Regions from separate parts of the Embleya sp. NPDC059213 genome, predicted to be linked through region 1. Evidence: riboswitches for the same ligand, from Rfam matches in the RefSeq annotation. Region 1 holds a riboswitch; each other region holds the start of a gene.
The links. Region 1 has a riboswitch for thiamine pyrophosphate ahead of ACFXMF_RS39800 (cytosine permease). Riboswitches for the same ligand answer to the same signal wherever they lie in the genome.
Positions count from the first base shown of each region.

Region 2: it holds a riboswitch for thiamine pyrophosphate, as region 1 does, so the genes downstream of both, thiO (glycine oxidase ThiO) here and ACFXMF_RS39800 (cytosine permease) in region 1, are expected to answer to the same signal.
Region 3: it holds a riboswitch for thiamine pyrophosphate, as region 1 does, so the genes downstream of both, thiC (phosphomethylpyrimidine synthase ThiC) here and ACFXMF_RS39800 (cytosine permease) in region 1, are expected to answer to the same signal.

Region 1 covers NZ_JBHZAV010000192.1:11,370-16,071, reverse strand. The annotation lists gene ACFXMF_RS39805 (CHAT domain-containing protein) at 178-1,386, shown strand; TPP riboswitch at 1,582-1,725, shown strand; gene ACFXMF_RS39800 (cytosine permease) at 1,721-3,088, shown strand; gene ACFXMF_RS39795 (plasmid stabilization protein) at 3,149-3,475, opposite strand; gene ACFXMF_RS39790 (MerR family DNA-binding transcriptional regulator) at 3,617-4,672, shown strand; gene ACFXMF_RS39785 (amino acid ABC transporter permease) at 4,683-4,702, opposite strand, start outside.
Region 2 covers NZ_JBHZAV010000041.1:55,023-59,724, reverse strand. The annotation lists gene ACFXMF_RS17790 (ribonuclease domain-containing protein) at 1-69, opposite strand, end outside; gene thiE (thiamine phosphate synthase) at 232-876, opposite strand; gene ACFXMF_RS17780 (Rv2175c family DNA-binding protein) at 887-1,252, opposite strand; gene ACFXMF_RS17775 (FAD-dependent oxidoreductase) at 1,322-2,506, opposite strand; TPP riboswitch at 2,621-2,732, shown strand; gene thiO (glycine oxidase ThiO) at 2,743-3,906, shown strand; gene thiS (sulfur carrier protein ThiS) at 3,903-4,142, shown strand; gene ACFXMF_RS17760 (thiazole synthase) at 4,147-4,702, shown strand, end outside.
Region 3 covers NZ_JBHZAV010000107.1:22,620-27,321, reverse strand. The annotation lists gene ACFXMF_RS31380 (sensor histidine kinase) at 1-940, shown strand, start outside; gene ACFXMF_RS31375 (response regulator) at 937-1,632, shown strand; gene thiC (phosphomethylpyrimidine synthase ThiC) at 1,694-3,469, opposite strand; TPP riboswitch at 3,461-3,569, opposite strand; gene ACFXMF_RS31365 (hypothetical protein) at 3,621-3,821, opposite strand; gene tenA (thiaminase II) at 3,953-4,618, opposite strand.

The DNA of each region.
Region 1 (4,702 bases):
CGAACCGCCGGCGGGACGGTGGTGGGACGGCGACGGTGGGGTCGGGTCGGGGCCGGTGCCCGGTGGCGGTCGGCCCCGCCGATTTCTTGATCGCGGTATCGGTGCGCGCTGCGTCCCGCCCGGGCGTCGCCCGGGTACCGTGGTCCCGCGAGCGGGGGCGAGCGGGGGCAAGCGGGGGTGAGCGTGGAGGACGTCGACGCGGAGACGCGGCGGGCGTGGGAACGGGGCGAGCGCGGTCGGGCACGGTGTGCCGAGGCGCTGGCCGAGGAGTCGACGGACGAGGGTCCGGACGCCGTGCGCGAGTTGCTCGCGGAGGCGATCGAGTTGCTGACCGACGCACTCGGCGCGCTGGACGGCGCCGATGCGCACTGGCCGGAATTCGCCTACACGGCCGGCATCGCCCACGCCGCGAGCGCGAGCGCGGCGCCCGGCGGTGATCGACGGGCCTGGGACCAGGCGCGGATCTGCTTCCGACGCGCCCACCGGGCCGCGCCGGAGCACGCCCACCTGCTCCGGGCCGCCGCGCAGGTGGCCTCGGCCCGGATCGGACTCGACCCGCGCGGCATCGCCTGGCGCAGCTTGCTCGACCCGCCGTCCGCCGCCGAGATCGCCGCCGCGCTGGGCCGGCTCGGCAGCGACGCGCTGGTGCAACTCGTCCCCGGCGCAGCGGTGTCGACCGGCACGGACGGCACGACGCGGGTGCTCGACCTGCCCGAACTGGACTACGGCCTGGCCCTGGCCGAGGGCGATCGGGAGAACTGGGCGGACCTGCTCGACGCGTTGTGCGGCTGGGCCTGGGGCGCGGTGATGGAACCGGTACTGACCGCGCTGCCCGGCTCGTTCGGCCGCGCGCCGTCCCTGGTCCTGCTGCCCGCCGGACCGTTCGGCATGGTCCCGTGGCACGCGGCCTGGTCACTCGTCGACGGCCGCCGCCGGCACGCGCTGCAACACGCGCAGATCTCCTACATCGGCGCACCGCGCCTGCTGTGCGAGGTCGCCGCGCGGCGGAGCAGCGAGCCGGTCCGGCGAAGCCCGATCGAGATCGGCCGAACCGCCGGCGACCCGATCGCGTTCGTACCGGCCGGCGGTCACGACGAGACCTGGCGGGTGGGCGCCGAATACCTGACGGCCGGCACCCACACGGTGGTGTCCACGCTGTGGCCGGTGGACGAGACGACCACCGCGCTGGTCCTGTACATGGCCCACCACTACCTCGACCGCCGCGACCTCCCCCCGGCCCAGGCGGTGCGTACCGCGCAGTTGTGGCTGCGCGACCCCAAACGCGGCATCCCGGCCGCGATGCCGGCCGAACTGGCCGCCCGCGCCCGCGCGATCGTCCCGGACGACCTGACCGGCTGGGCGGGCTTCACCCACTCGGGATGGTGAGCCCTACCCGTGGAAAACGGCACGTGCCGCCGATCCGGGTCGGTGCCGCCTGCCCGCCCAGGACGTTGCCGCACCCGCCCGGGACGGCGCGAATCACCACCCGGGGGCATCTCCCGCGCCCGCCGGGCGACCCGGCCCGAGGTCGCCTTCCCCCACCCCGCCTTCCCAAGCCGCCCGCGAGGCGCGTACTGTTCGCCACGCCATCGCGGGAGCTCGGACCAACCGGGCTGAGAGGGCGGCATGGGGTGTCGGCGTCGAGCCGGTGCACACCCCGGGGCCACCGACCGCTTGAACCTGTCCGGGTAATGCCGGCGTAGGGAGAGCAGGTAGAGCCATGTCGGCTCCTGTCGTCGACGACGCACGCCCCGAGACGCCGCACGCCGGCGCCGAGGCACCCCTGATCCTGGACACCGCCCCACCACGCACCCTCGGCTTCCGCGACCAGGCGGCGTTCTGGGCCAACCTCGGGGTGAGCCTGCTCGGCTTCTCCGGCGCCCTGTACGTGCTGGCCCCGGTCGGCTACCCGCAACTGTCGATGGTCGCCGCGATCGTCGCGGCCGTCGGCGGCACGCTGATCGGCACGCTCATGGTCGCGGTCGCCGGCATCCCCGGTGCACGCAGCGGCGCACCCGCGATGACGGTGCTGCGCGGCCTGTTCGGCACCAAGATCTCGTACGTGCCGACGGTGTTCAACATCGTCCAGTGCATCGGCTGGGGCACCTTCGAGCTGCTGGTGATCTCGATCGGCATCGAGGCGATGACCGACGGCGACGGCCCGCACTGGCTCTACATCGTCGCCGCCGGCGCGGTCACCACGGCGATGACGCTGCGCCCGCTGGGCATGCTGCGGATCCTGCGCCGCTACGTGACGGTCGCGGTGGGCATCGCGATGCTCTACTTCTCGGTGCAGCTGTGGCGCGAGGGCCTGCCGCCGATGACCGAGGGTTCGTGGTCCGGGTTCTTCCCGGCGATGGACGCGGCGCTCGCGGTCGCGGTCTCCTGGGTCCCGTTGGCGTCCGACTACACCCGCCACTCGCGCGGCACCAAGCCCGCGTTCTGGGCCGCGTTGAGCGGGTTCTCGATCACCAGCATCTGGTGCTACCTGCTCGGCCTGGTCGCCCTCGCCCAGGTGGGCGGCGACCCGGACAAGATCTTCGACTCGTTCCTGGGCGTCACCGCCGGGTGGGTGTTCTTCGCGGTGCTGGTGGTGCGCGAGGTGGACCAGAGCTTCGCCAACGTCTACAGCACCGCGATGTCCATCCAGAACCTCGCGCCGCGGGTGGATCGCCGGGTGCTCTGCCTGGGTGTGGGTGCGCTGGTCACCGGGTTCGCGCTGATGGTGAACGACTTCGACACCTACGCGAGCTTCCTGTCGCTGATCGGTTCGATCTTCATCCCACTACTGGGCGTGCTCGCGGTGGACCTGTTCGCCGGGCGCGGCCGGGCCGGCTGGGACCTGGGCGACCACGCGCCGGCGCGCTGGGTGATGGTCGCGCCGTGGGCGCTGGGATTTTGCATGTACCAGCTGATCAACCCGGGCTCGGTCGAGTGGTGGGCGACGTTCTGGGGGCACATCCAGGACGCGCTGCACATCCACGCGCAGACCTGGACCTCGGCCTCGCTGTTCTCGTTCGCGCTCGCGGGCGTGACCGCGTACGTCGCGGTCGCGTGGGACCGGCGGCGGGCGGTCGCGGCGCGTTGAGGTGGGCCGGCCGCGTCGGTCGGGTGCCTCCTCCCGACGCGGCCGTGATCCACCGGTGGGTCAGCGGGTGCCGAGCGCCTTGGCCAACTCGGCCTTGTTCATCGTCGAGCGGCCCTTGAGATTGCGCCGCTTGGCATCCGCGTAGAGCTGGTCGTAGGTCGGACCCTGCGCGCCCTTGTGCGAGTTCCGGCCACCGCGCTCGGCCGAGGACATGTCGTGCGTCGAGGAACGGCTCGCCGTCTTCGACTCGCCGGCACGGGCACGCTCCTTGTTGACCGTTCGGGCGGCGATCTCCTCCGCGCGCTTCTCGCCGGTGCCGCGCTTTCGGGCACCCTCCTTGATGTGTTCGTACTGCCGCTCGCGCTTCGGGCTGGATCCGCGTGGCATGGCAAACCTCCTTGTTCGTTCCTGTTCGTGTCGTTTCATGGGTTGCCGTCGCGTGCTGTCCGCTACCCGCGTTCGGGCGGATCATCGGTGCCCGCCGAGCGGAGTTGACCTTCGAGTCGGTCGAAGCCACAGACTCGCGGCATGGACGACACGAGCGACACGAACAACGAGGTACTGGTGCCGATCGGGATGTTCGCGCGGCGGGTGGGACTCAGCCCCAGCGCGTTGCGCTACTACAGCGACTGCGGTGTGCTGCGGCCCGCGTCGGTGGATCCGGACACGGGATACCGCCTGTACGCGCCGGACCAGGAGGCACGGGCGATGCGCCTGCGCGAGCTGCGCGAGGCGGAGGTGTCATTGCCGGACGCGGTCGCCGTACTGGACGGCCCGCCGGCACGCGCCGAGGCGCTGCTGCGCACCCATCTGGACCGCATGCGGGGACGGGTGGACATCGCGCGGGACGTGGTCGAGGGCGTGCTGCGCGCGCTGAACACGACCGGTACGCGGGCCGAGGTCGGCGGCGCCGAATGGGCGAGCGCGGTGCGGCAGGTGGCGCCGGCGGCGGGGGAGGGGGAGCCGGCGGTGCTCGGGTGTGTGCTGGTCGAGGTGGCCGACGGCGAGGTACGCCTGGTGGCGACGGATCGGTATCGGCTGTCCGTACGCACGCTGCGGGCACTGCGGATCGAAGGTGGTCCGGGACGGGCACTGATCCCGGTGGGCGAACTGAGCGCGCTCGGCGCGTGGGCGACCGGGCATCGCGAGATCGCCCTCGAACTGGACACGACGGGCTGCCGGCTGCGCGCGGGCGAGGAGGTACACGAATTGCCCACGTCGGATGAGCACTATCCGGCCTACCGCGACCTGCTCGCCACCTCGGCCGTACCGACCACGCGTGCGGTGGTCGACCGCGCCGCCCTGCGCGACGCGCTGCTGGACGACGCGGGCTCGGTTCGTGTGCTGACCGTCGACCCGGACCGGGTCGGGGTGGCCGACCGCACGCTGCCCGCGATCTGCACCGGCCCGCCGATCCGGCTCGCCTTCGACCCGGCGAAGCTGGTACCGGCGCTGGACGCCGGGGTCGGCCCGGACGTCCTGCTCGACATCGCCGCCGCCGATCGGCCGGTGCTGCTGCGTTCCGCCGACCAGGGCAGCTTCACCACCCTGGTGATGCCGGTGCCGCTTCCCGACGACGCCTGAGTCGGCGTCGTCAGGCGGTCTTGTGGCGGC
Region 2 (4,702 bases), on a different contig from region 1:
CAGGGCGAGCGCCGCGACGAGCGCGAGCAGCGCGAGTACGACGAGGTTGCGCCGCCGACCACCGGACATATCCGGCATCCTGCCGGCTCGGCCTCCGCGCGGCGGCGATCTCGGCGGCGTGGGCGCCCGATGGCACCCGAACCGCCCAGGCGACCGGGCCGGCGCCCCGGCCCCGCCCTCGGCCCCGCCCTCGGCCCCGCCCTCGGACCCGGGCGCGGCCCGGGTGCCGGGTCAGCGTGCGGAGAGTCGCCGGACGAATTCCGCCGTCGCCTCGGCCGGATCCGCGGCCTCGGTGATCGCGCGCACGACCACCACCCGCTCCGCGCCCGCGGCCAGCACCTCGTCGAGGTTGCCCAGGTCGATGCCGCCGATCGCGAACCACGGTCGGGTCGGCCGCAGCGCCGCGGTGTACCGGACCAGGCCCAGGCCCGGCGCGGATCGGCCCGGCTTGGTCGGGGTCGGCCAGACCGGCCCGGTGCAGAAGTAGTCCACCCCGGGCTCGACGATCGCCGCGTCCACCTCGGCCTCGGCGTGCGTGGATCGGCCGATCAGCACGTCGCCGCCGACGATCGCTCGCGCCGCCGGGACCGGCAGGTCGTCCTGGCCCAGGTGCAGCACGTCGGGGCCGATCGTGTGCGCGACATCCGCGCGGTCGTTGACCGCGAGCAGCTTGCCGTGCCGGCGACAGGCGTCCGCGAACACCTTCAGGTATTCGAGTTCGGGGCGGGCCTCCAGGCCCTTCTGCCGCAACTGCACGATGTCCACGCCCGCGCCGAGCACCGCGTCCAGGAACGCGGGCAGGTCGCCCTGGCGCTCCCGGGCGTCGGTGCACAGGTACAGACGGGCGGCGGCCAACCGTTCCTGACGGCTCGTCATCCGCGCGGCCTCAGATCGCCAGCGCCTGGGCGCGGCGACGCACCTCGGTCATCCGGTTCTCCTGCAACGCCTGCACCGGCGTACCGGGAAGCGTGTCGTCCGGGGTGAACAGCCACTCCAGCGCCTCCTCGTCGGTGAAGCCCGAGTCCGCGAGCAGGGTCAGCGTGCCGACCAGGCCCTTGACGATGGTGGCGCCCTGGAAGAAGTCTGCGGGCACCTGGAGGGCCCGGTGTTCGCCGCGGCGCACGGCCAGGAACTTGCGCTCCTTGAGCTGCTGGCGGACCTTGAGGATGTCCACGCCGAGGATCTCGGCGATGTCGGGGAGTGTCACCCAGGCGGGGACGAGGGCTTCTGTTTTGGCGTCGATCTCGCTCACCCGGCCAAGTTTAGGTTCAGCGCCCGGTCCCGACCGCCGGCGCCCGGCGGTGGGACCGGCGCCGGGCCGTCAGAGCGCGACCGACTTGAGCGGGTTCTCCGGGTCGGCGAACCGCTCCCGGTCCACCGGGGTGCCCAGTTGCACGAGCTTGCGGCCCTGGGCCAGGTCGCGCGGTCGGGCGACGGCGAGCAGCGCCACCAGCCGGTCGCCGGCGAACCAGCCCGCGGTCCACTTGCCGTCCTCGTCCGCGCCCCGGAAGACCAGTTCGTCGCTCGCGCCGTGCCGGCCGACGTACTGGACCATCCGGCCGAACTGGTCGGACCAGAAGTAGGGGACCGGGTCGTACGCCTGGTCGCCGCCGAGCAGGTTGGCCACCAGCACGCGCGGCGCCTGGAGCGCGTTGTCCCAGTGTTCGACGTTCATCCGGGTGCCGTAGCGGGCGGACGGGAAGTCCACGCAGTCGCCGACCGCGTATACCCCGGGCATCGAGGTGGCCAGGTGGTCGTCCACCTCGACGAAGCCGCGCTCGTTGCGGGTCACGCCGGAGTCGGCCAGCCACTCGGTGGCCGGGCGCACCCCGATGCCGACCACGATCGCGTCGGCGCGCAGCCGGCGGCCGTCGGTCAGGTGCACCGCGCCCGCCTCCAGCCGATCCACCCGCGCGCCCACCAGCAGTTCCACGCCGGCCTCGGCGTACCACGGCACGAACCGGGCGCCGACGGCCTCCGGGAAGGGTCCGGCGAGCGGGGTGGGCAGGGCCTCGACCACGGTGGTCGGGCAACCGGCGGCGGCCGCGGCGGTGGCCACCTCGGCGCCGATCCAGCCCGCGCCGACGATCACCACGTGGGCGCCGGGCACCAGTGCGGCGCGCAGCGCGCGGGCGTCGTCGATGGTGCGCAGCACGTGCACGCCGGGGACCTCGGCGGCGCCGGGCAGGTCGATCACACGCGAGCCGGTCGCGATCACCAGTCGGTCGAAGGCGATCTCGCCCGCGTCGGTGTCCACCACGCCCGGGCGCAGTCCGGTCGCGGTGCGGCCGAACAACACCTCGGTCTCCAGCGCGGCCCAGTCCGCCTCGAAGGACGTGTCGTCGGTCTTGCCGCCGAGCACCTCCTTCGACAGCGGCGGCCGGTCGTACGGCGCGTGCGCCTCGGCCCCGAGCAGGGTGACGCGACCGGTGTACCCCTGGTCCCGCAGCGCCACCACGGTTTGCAGGCCGGCCATGCCGGCGCCCACGACGAGCACGTTGTCCATGAAGGGCACCCTATGACGCGGCCCGAGACCGCCGACGCGCAGGGTCTTGACTCAGTCAAGGACATCGTCGGCGTACTCGGGCGCTCCCGGGCACCGGAAACCGGTGTCGTAGTGTGGAGAGGTCACGGGAGCCCGGTGAGACCGGGCTGAGAGGGGGGCTGCGAGCCCCCGACCGTCCGAACCTGATCCGGGTCATACCGGCGAAGGGAGTTCTTCTCACCATGGCCGGACCCACCATGTCCGAGCACCCCACCGATGTCGTCGTGGTCGGCGCGGGCGTCGTCGGACTGTCCGTCGCCTGGCGCGCCCGCACCCGCCACGGACTCTCGGTCACCGTCGTCGACCCGACCCCGGGCCGAGGTGCCTCGCACGCCGCCGCCGGCATGCTCACCCCCGTCTCCGAACTCCAGTACGGCGAGGAGAGCCTGCTCCGGCTGAGCATCGAATCGGCCCGGCGCTACCCCGAGTTCGCGGCCGAACTGGCCGAGGCCGCGGACCTGCCCTCGGGCTACCGCGCGTGCGGCACGATCGCGGTCGCGCTGGACGCGGACGACCGGGCCGTCCTCAAGGACCTGCACGCCTACCAGCAACGACTGGGCCTGCAATCGTCCTGGCTGACCAGCCGCGAGTGCCGGCGGCTCGAACCGATGTTGTCCCCGGCGATCACCGGTGGCCTGCACGTCGAGGACGACCACCAGATCGACAACCGTCGGCTGGTCGCGGCGCTGCTCGCGGCCTGCGCCCGGGCCGGCGTCGCCTTCGTGCGCGAGGGCGTCGAGCGGGTCCTGGTCGCCGACGAGCGCGCGTACGGCGTGCGTACGGTCGGCGGACGCGACCTGCTCGCGGACCAGGTGTTGCTCGCGGCCGGTTGCCGTTCGGCGCTGATCCCGGGCCTGCCGCCCGAGGTGGTCCCGCCGGTGCGGCCGGTCAAGGGCGAGATCCTGCGGCTGAAGGTACCGCCGGCGCTGCTGCCGCTGCTGTCCCGCAACGTTCGCGGCGTGGTCAAGGGCGGCAGCATGTACCTGGTCCCGCGCGCGGACGGCGAACTGGTGATCGGCGCGACCGAGCACGAACTCGGCCACGACACCGAGGTGACCGCGGGCGGCGTGTACGAACTCCTGCGCGACGCACACGAACTCGTCCCCGGCATCACCGAGCTGCCGCTGGTCGAGACGCTCGCGGGGCTGCGCCCCGGCAGCCCGGACAACGCGCCGATCCTGGGCCGCTCCGCGCTGCCCGGCCTGGTGGTGGCCACCGGGCACTACCGGCACGGCATCCTGCTCACCCCGATCACCGCCGACACCGTGGCGGAGATCCTCGCGCACGGCACCACCCCCGAACTCGTCGCGCCGTTCGGGCCCGACCGCTTCGCGACCGCCGCCCGGAAGGTGATGGCATGAACGACACCGAGGTCCCCGTCGGCGGCACCGACGGCATCGAGGTCCGCGTCAACGGCGACCGGCGCCACGTCGCCACCGGCACCACCGTCGCCGAACTCGTGGCCACGCTGACCACCGCCGCCAAGGGCGTCGCGGTCGCGGTGGACGAGTCGGTGGTGCCGCGCGGGGCGTGGGCCGAGACCGTGCTCGACGCGGGCAGCCGCGTCGAGGTGCTGACCGCCGTCCAGGGAGGGTGACGGCATGGCCGACGACAAGGAAGACAAGCTGACGATCGCCGGGGAGTCCTTCACCTCGCGACTGATCACCGGGACCGGTGGCGCGCCGAGCCTGGAGATCCTGGAGCAGGCGCTGATCGCCTCGGGCACCGAGATCACCACCGTGGCGATGCGCCGGGTGGACCCGGGAACCGCGGGCTCGGTGCTGGACGTGCTGCGCCGGCTGGGCATCCGGGTGTTGCCGAACACCGCCGGGTGTTTCACCTCGGGCGAGGCGGTGCTGACCGCACGGTTGGCCCGCGAGGCGCTGGAGACCGACTGGGTCAAGCTCGAAGTGGTGGCCGACGAACGCACGTTGTTGCCCGACGGGGTGGAACTCGTGGACGCCGCCGAACGGCTGGTCGACGACGGCTTCCGGGTGCTGGCCTACACCAACGACGACCCGGTGCTCGCCCGCCGGCTCGAACAGGTGGGCTGCGCGGCGGTGATGCCGCTCGGCTCGCCGATCGGCTCGGGCCTGGGCATCCGCAACCCGCACAACATCCGGCTGATCACCGAGCAGGCCGGTGTCCCCGTGGTGC
Region 3 (4,702 bases), on a different contig from region 1:
CCGACGGCACGCGACGCTCACCGTACTGCCGGCCGTCTGCGCGGTCGAGGTGCTGCTCGTGGCAACCGGCGGCAACCCCGGCGGGGCACCGGCGTTGGTGGCCCTGTTCACCGTCGCCGAACTGCGCGAGCGACGAGTGTCGGTGGCCGCTCTCGCGCCGACGGCGCTGTTCCTGATGGTGGCGGACATCGCCTCGTTTCCCGTCCCCATCCTCGCGTGGGGCCTGGGCACCTACGCCCAGACCCGGCGCCGCTACACCGCGGCCCTGGAGGAACGCGCCGCCCACCTGGAGCGCGAGCACGAACAGCTCTCCGTCATCGCGGCCCAGCGCGAGCGCGCCGCGATCGCCCGCGAACTGCATGACATCATCGCCCACTCGGTCACCGTGACACTGGTCGGCGTGCGCGGCGCCCGCGACGTGCTGCGCACCGCGCCCGACGTGGCCGACGACACGCTGGAGCGAGTCGAGACCAACGCCGAGCAGAGCCTGGTCGAGTTGCGCCGGATGTTGCTGCTGCTGCGCGAGCCAAATCAGGGAGTACGGATGCGCCCGCAGCCCTCGCTGGCGCAACTGCCCACACTGGTCGCCTCGTACGGCGAGGCCGGGCTGCCGGCGCACCTGGAGATCACCGGCACGTCCCGACCGCTCGCCGGCGGCGTCGAGTTGTCGCTCTACCGCATCGTCGAGGAGGCACTGACCAACGTGCTCAAGCACGCCCGACCCACCCACGTCACGGTGACCCTCGACTTCGGCCGTACGCACCTGGACATCGCGGTCGTCAACGACGGCGAGCAGGTGCCCGAACCCTCCTCGGGTGGACACGGCATCGCCGGCATGCGCGAGCGCGTCGGCCTCCTCGGCGGCGAACTGGAGGCCCGCCCCGCTCCGGACGGCGGATTCCGGGTCGCGGCCCGGCTTCCCCTGGCTGAGGCCATATGAGCGCCCGGAGCATCCGCTTGCTGATCGTCGACGACCAGGAGCTGATCCGAACCGGCCTGCGCCTGTTCCTCCAGACCCAGGACGACCTGGTCGTCGTCGGCGAGGCCGAGGACGGCGACGAGGCGATCGAACTGGCGGCCGACCTGCGCCCGGACGTGATCCTGATGGACATCCGGATGCCACGCATGGACGGTGTCGAGGCCACCGCCCGATTGCACGCCCAGGGCATCTCGCCGCCTCCGCGTGTGCTCATCCTCACCACATTCGACCTGGACGAGTACGTCTTCGGCGCGCTGCGGGCGGGCGCGGCCGGATTCCTGCTCAAGGACGCCTCCCGGGCGCGGCTCCTGGAGGCGATCCACGTCGTCCACGCCGGCGAGGCGCTGCTCTCGCCCTCGATCACCCGGCGCCTGATCGAGAACTTCGCCACCCGTACCGAACCACTCCGCTCACCACCGACTCTCCTGGCCGGCCTGACCCCACGCGAACGAGAAGCCCTGCTCCTGGTCGCCCGCGGCCTCTCCAACAGCGAGATCGCCGCCCACCTGGTGGTCACCGAGGCGACCGTGAAGAGCCACGTGGGCAGCATGTTCGCCAAATTGGGTCTGCGCGATCGGGCCCAGGCGGTGGTGTTCGCCTACGAGCACGGCGTCATCGTCGCCGGCGAGAACGGCCCGCCCGGACCGACCTGACGACGTCCCGGGAGCGGGAGCCACCCTGCTCCCGAGACGTCGTCCGGCCCGCCTGCGAGCGTCAGTCGGCCAGCGGCAGATAGACCCGGTTGCCCGCCGCCGCGAACTCCGCCGACTTGGCGCGCATCCCGGCCTCGGCGTCCACCTCGGCCGCAGCCGCAGCGGCCCCGTCGCCGTGCTCGGCCCGGATGTCGTGCGAGATCCGCATGCTGCAAAACTTCGGCCCACACATCGAGCAGAAGTGGGCCGTCTTGGCCGGCTCCGCCGGGAGCGTCGCGTCGTGGTAGGCCCGTGCGGTGTCCGGGTCCATCGCCAGGTCGAACTGATCCTGCCAACGGAACTCGAAGCGGGCGTCGGAGAGCGCGTCGTCCCACGCCTGTGCGCCCGGATGGCCCTTGGCCAGGTCCGCCGCGTGGGCCGCGATCCGGTAGGCGATCACGCCCGCCTTGACGTCGTCCCGATCGGGCAGGCCCAGGTGCTCCTTCGGCGTCACGTAGCAGAGCATCGCGGTGCCCCACATGCCGATCATCGCCGCGCCGATCGCCGAGGTGATGTGGTCGTAGCCCGGCGCGACGTCCGTGGTCAGCGGGCCGAGCGTGTAGAACGGCGCCTCGTCGCAGATGCGTTGCTGGAGGTCGACGTTCTCCTTGATCTTGTGCATCGGCACATGGCCCGGCCCCTCGATCATCACCTGCACGTCCATCGACCGGGAGATCCGGCCCAGTTCGCCCAGCGTCTCCAACTCGGCGAACTGCGCCGCGTCGTTGGCGTCCGCGATCGAGCCCGGACGCAGTCCGTCGCCGAGCGAGTAGGTCACGTCGTACGCGCGCAGGATCTCGGTCAGCTCGGCGAAGTGCGTGTAGAGGAAGTTCTCCCGGTGATGGGCCAGGCACCACGCGGCCATGATCGAACCGCCCCGCGAGACGATCCCGGTCTTGCGCCGGGCGGTCAGCGGCACGTAGCGCAGCAACACGCCGGCATGCACCGTCATGTAGTCCACGCCCTGCTCGCACTGCTCGATCACGGTGTCCCGGTAGAGCTCCCAGGTGAGTTCCTCGGGCTTGCCGTTCACCTTCTCCAGCGCCTGGTAGAGCGGCACCGTGCCGATCGGGACCGGCGAATTGCGCACGATCCACTCGCGGGTGGTGTGGATGTCCTTGCCGGTGGACAGGTCCATCACGGTGTCCGCGCCCCACCGGATCGCCCACACCAGCTTGTCGGTCTCCTCCTCGATCGAGGAGGTCACCGCCGAGTTGCCGATGTTCGCGTTGACCTTGACCAGGAAGTTCTTGCCGATCACCATCGGCTCGATCTCGGGGTGGTTGACGTTCGCGGGCAACACCGCCCGTCCGGCGGCGATCTCGTCCCGGACCAGCTCGGGCGCCAGGCCCTCGCGGATCGCCACGAACTCCATCTCCGGGGTGACCAGCCCGCGTCGCGCGTAGGCGAGTTGGGTCACCGCCTCGGAGCCGGACGCGCGCCTGGGTCGGGCCCCGGCACCGGGCACCGCGAACCCGGCCGGCGTCAGCGCCCCGATCCGGCCGTCGTAGCGCACGGTGTCGCCGCGCTCCTCGATCCAGGCCGCACGCAGCGCGGGCAGGCCGCGGCGCACATCCACCTCGAAGGCCGGGTCGGTGTACGGGCCCGAGGTGTCGTAGAGGCGAACCGTCTCGCCGTTGGTCAGATGCACCGTGCGTACCGGAACGCGCAGATCCTCGCGTGATCCGGCGACGTAACCGCGGTGGTGGGCGGGGGTGATCGGTCCGCTGGTGACCGTGTGCGCGCCGACCGGGTCGGCCGACGGGGCAGCGGGCAGCGAAGTGTCGTGCGAGGTCATGGAAAGGCTCCCTACGCCGGCATTACCCGGTCAGGTTCTGCGGTCGGCGCGGCCTCAGCGCCCTCTCAGCCCGGTGCCCCGAGCTCCCGTGTATCTCCGTGTGGTGCGCCCCCACCCTGGCACACCCCCGGCCGCACGACCAGCGCCGGGTTCAGCCGAGCGGGTCGCGCGGGTTTCGGCCGACCACCGCGGTGCGGGCGAGCACGACCATCCCGACCGTGACGCACAGCCCGACCACGCCCTTGACGATGACCCACAGGAAGGCCGAGAACAGCCAGATCAGCAACCAGCACAGCAGCACCAGTACGAGCGCGGGTACGCCGATGCGCACCCAGCGCGGCCATGTCTCCATCGTCCAACCCCCAGTCACGCGAACCCACGCGAGACGTGCACATCCGGGGAGCACATTCCCCGGGAGGACACGTCGTATCCGGGCAGGCGGTTCCGGGCCGGCCGGATGCGCCCGGACCGGCCCGGACGGGCTCAGACCGGCCAGCGCTCGCCGCGCCACGCGGCATCCCAGAACATCCACTCGTAGCGCGCCGTGGTGGTGAAGTGCTCGACCATCCGGGCCCGCTCGGTCGCCGAGATGTCCTCGCCGACGCGGTCGACCAGATCGAGCACCGCGCGCACCGTCGCCTGGAACTCCTCGGCGCCGTAGGTGGCGATCCAGCGCTCGTACAACTCGTCGGGCGAGCCCTTGGCCAGCAGGGCGTCACCCACTCGGGCGTAGATCCAGTAGCAGGGCAGCACCGCCGCGACGCCCTCGGCGAAGGAGCCGTTGTGCACGGTGGCGAGCAGGTAGCTGACGTACGCCCGGGTACTCGGCAACACCGGTTCGGTCGCGGTGGCGTCGGCCACCGAGCTGCCGAAGTCGACCATGAAGCCCTCGTGCAGCGAACGCTCGGCGGCGATCGCGCCGGCCGCGTCGCTCGCGAACTGCACGGTCGTCGCCTCGTCCGGCGCCTTGGCCGCGCACACCGCGAGCGCCTTGGCGTAATCGCGCAGGTAGTGCGAGTCCTGCACGACGTAGTGCCGAAACGCCTCGCGCGGCAACGTGCCGTCGGTCAGTCCGTGGATGAACGGGTGGTCCAGGATCGCCGCGTAGACGTCCTCGATCGCAGCCCAGAGTTCGTCGCGCAGCGCCATCAGGTGTACTCCCGGTCGTCGGATCCCGAGATCCGATCACTGGATCCCAAGGTCCGATTGTCGTACACGGGTCCGGGCCGCCCA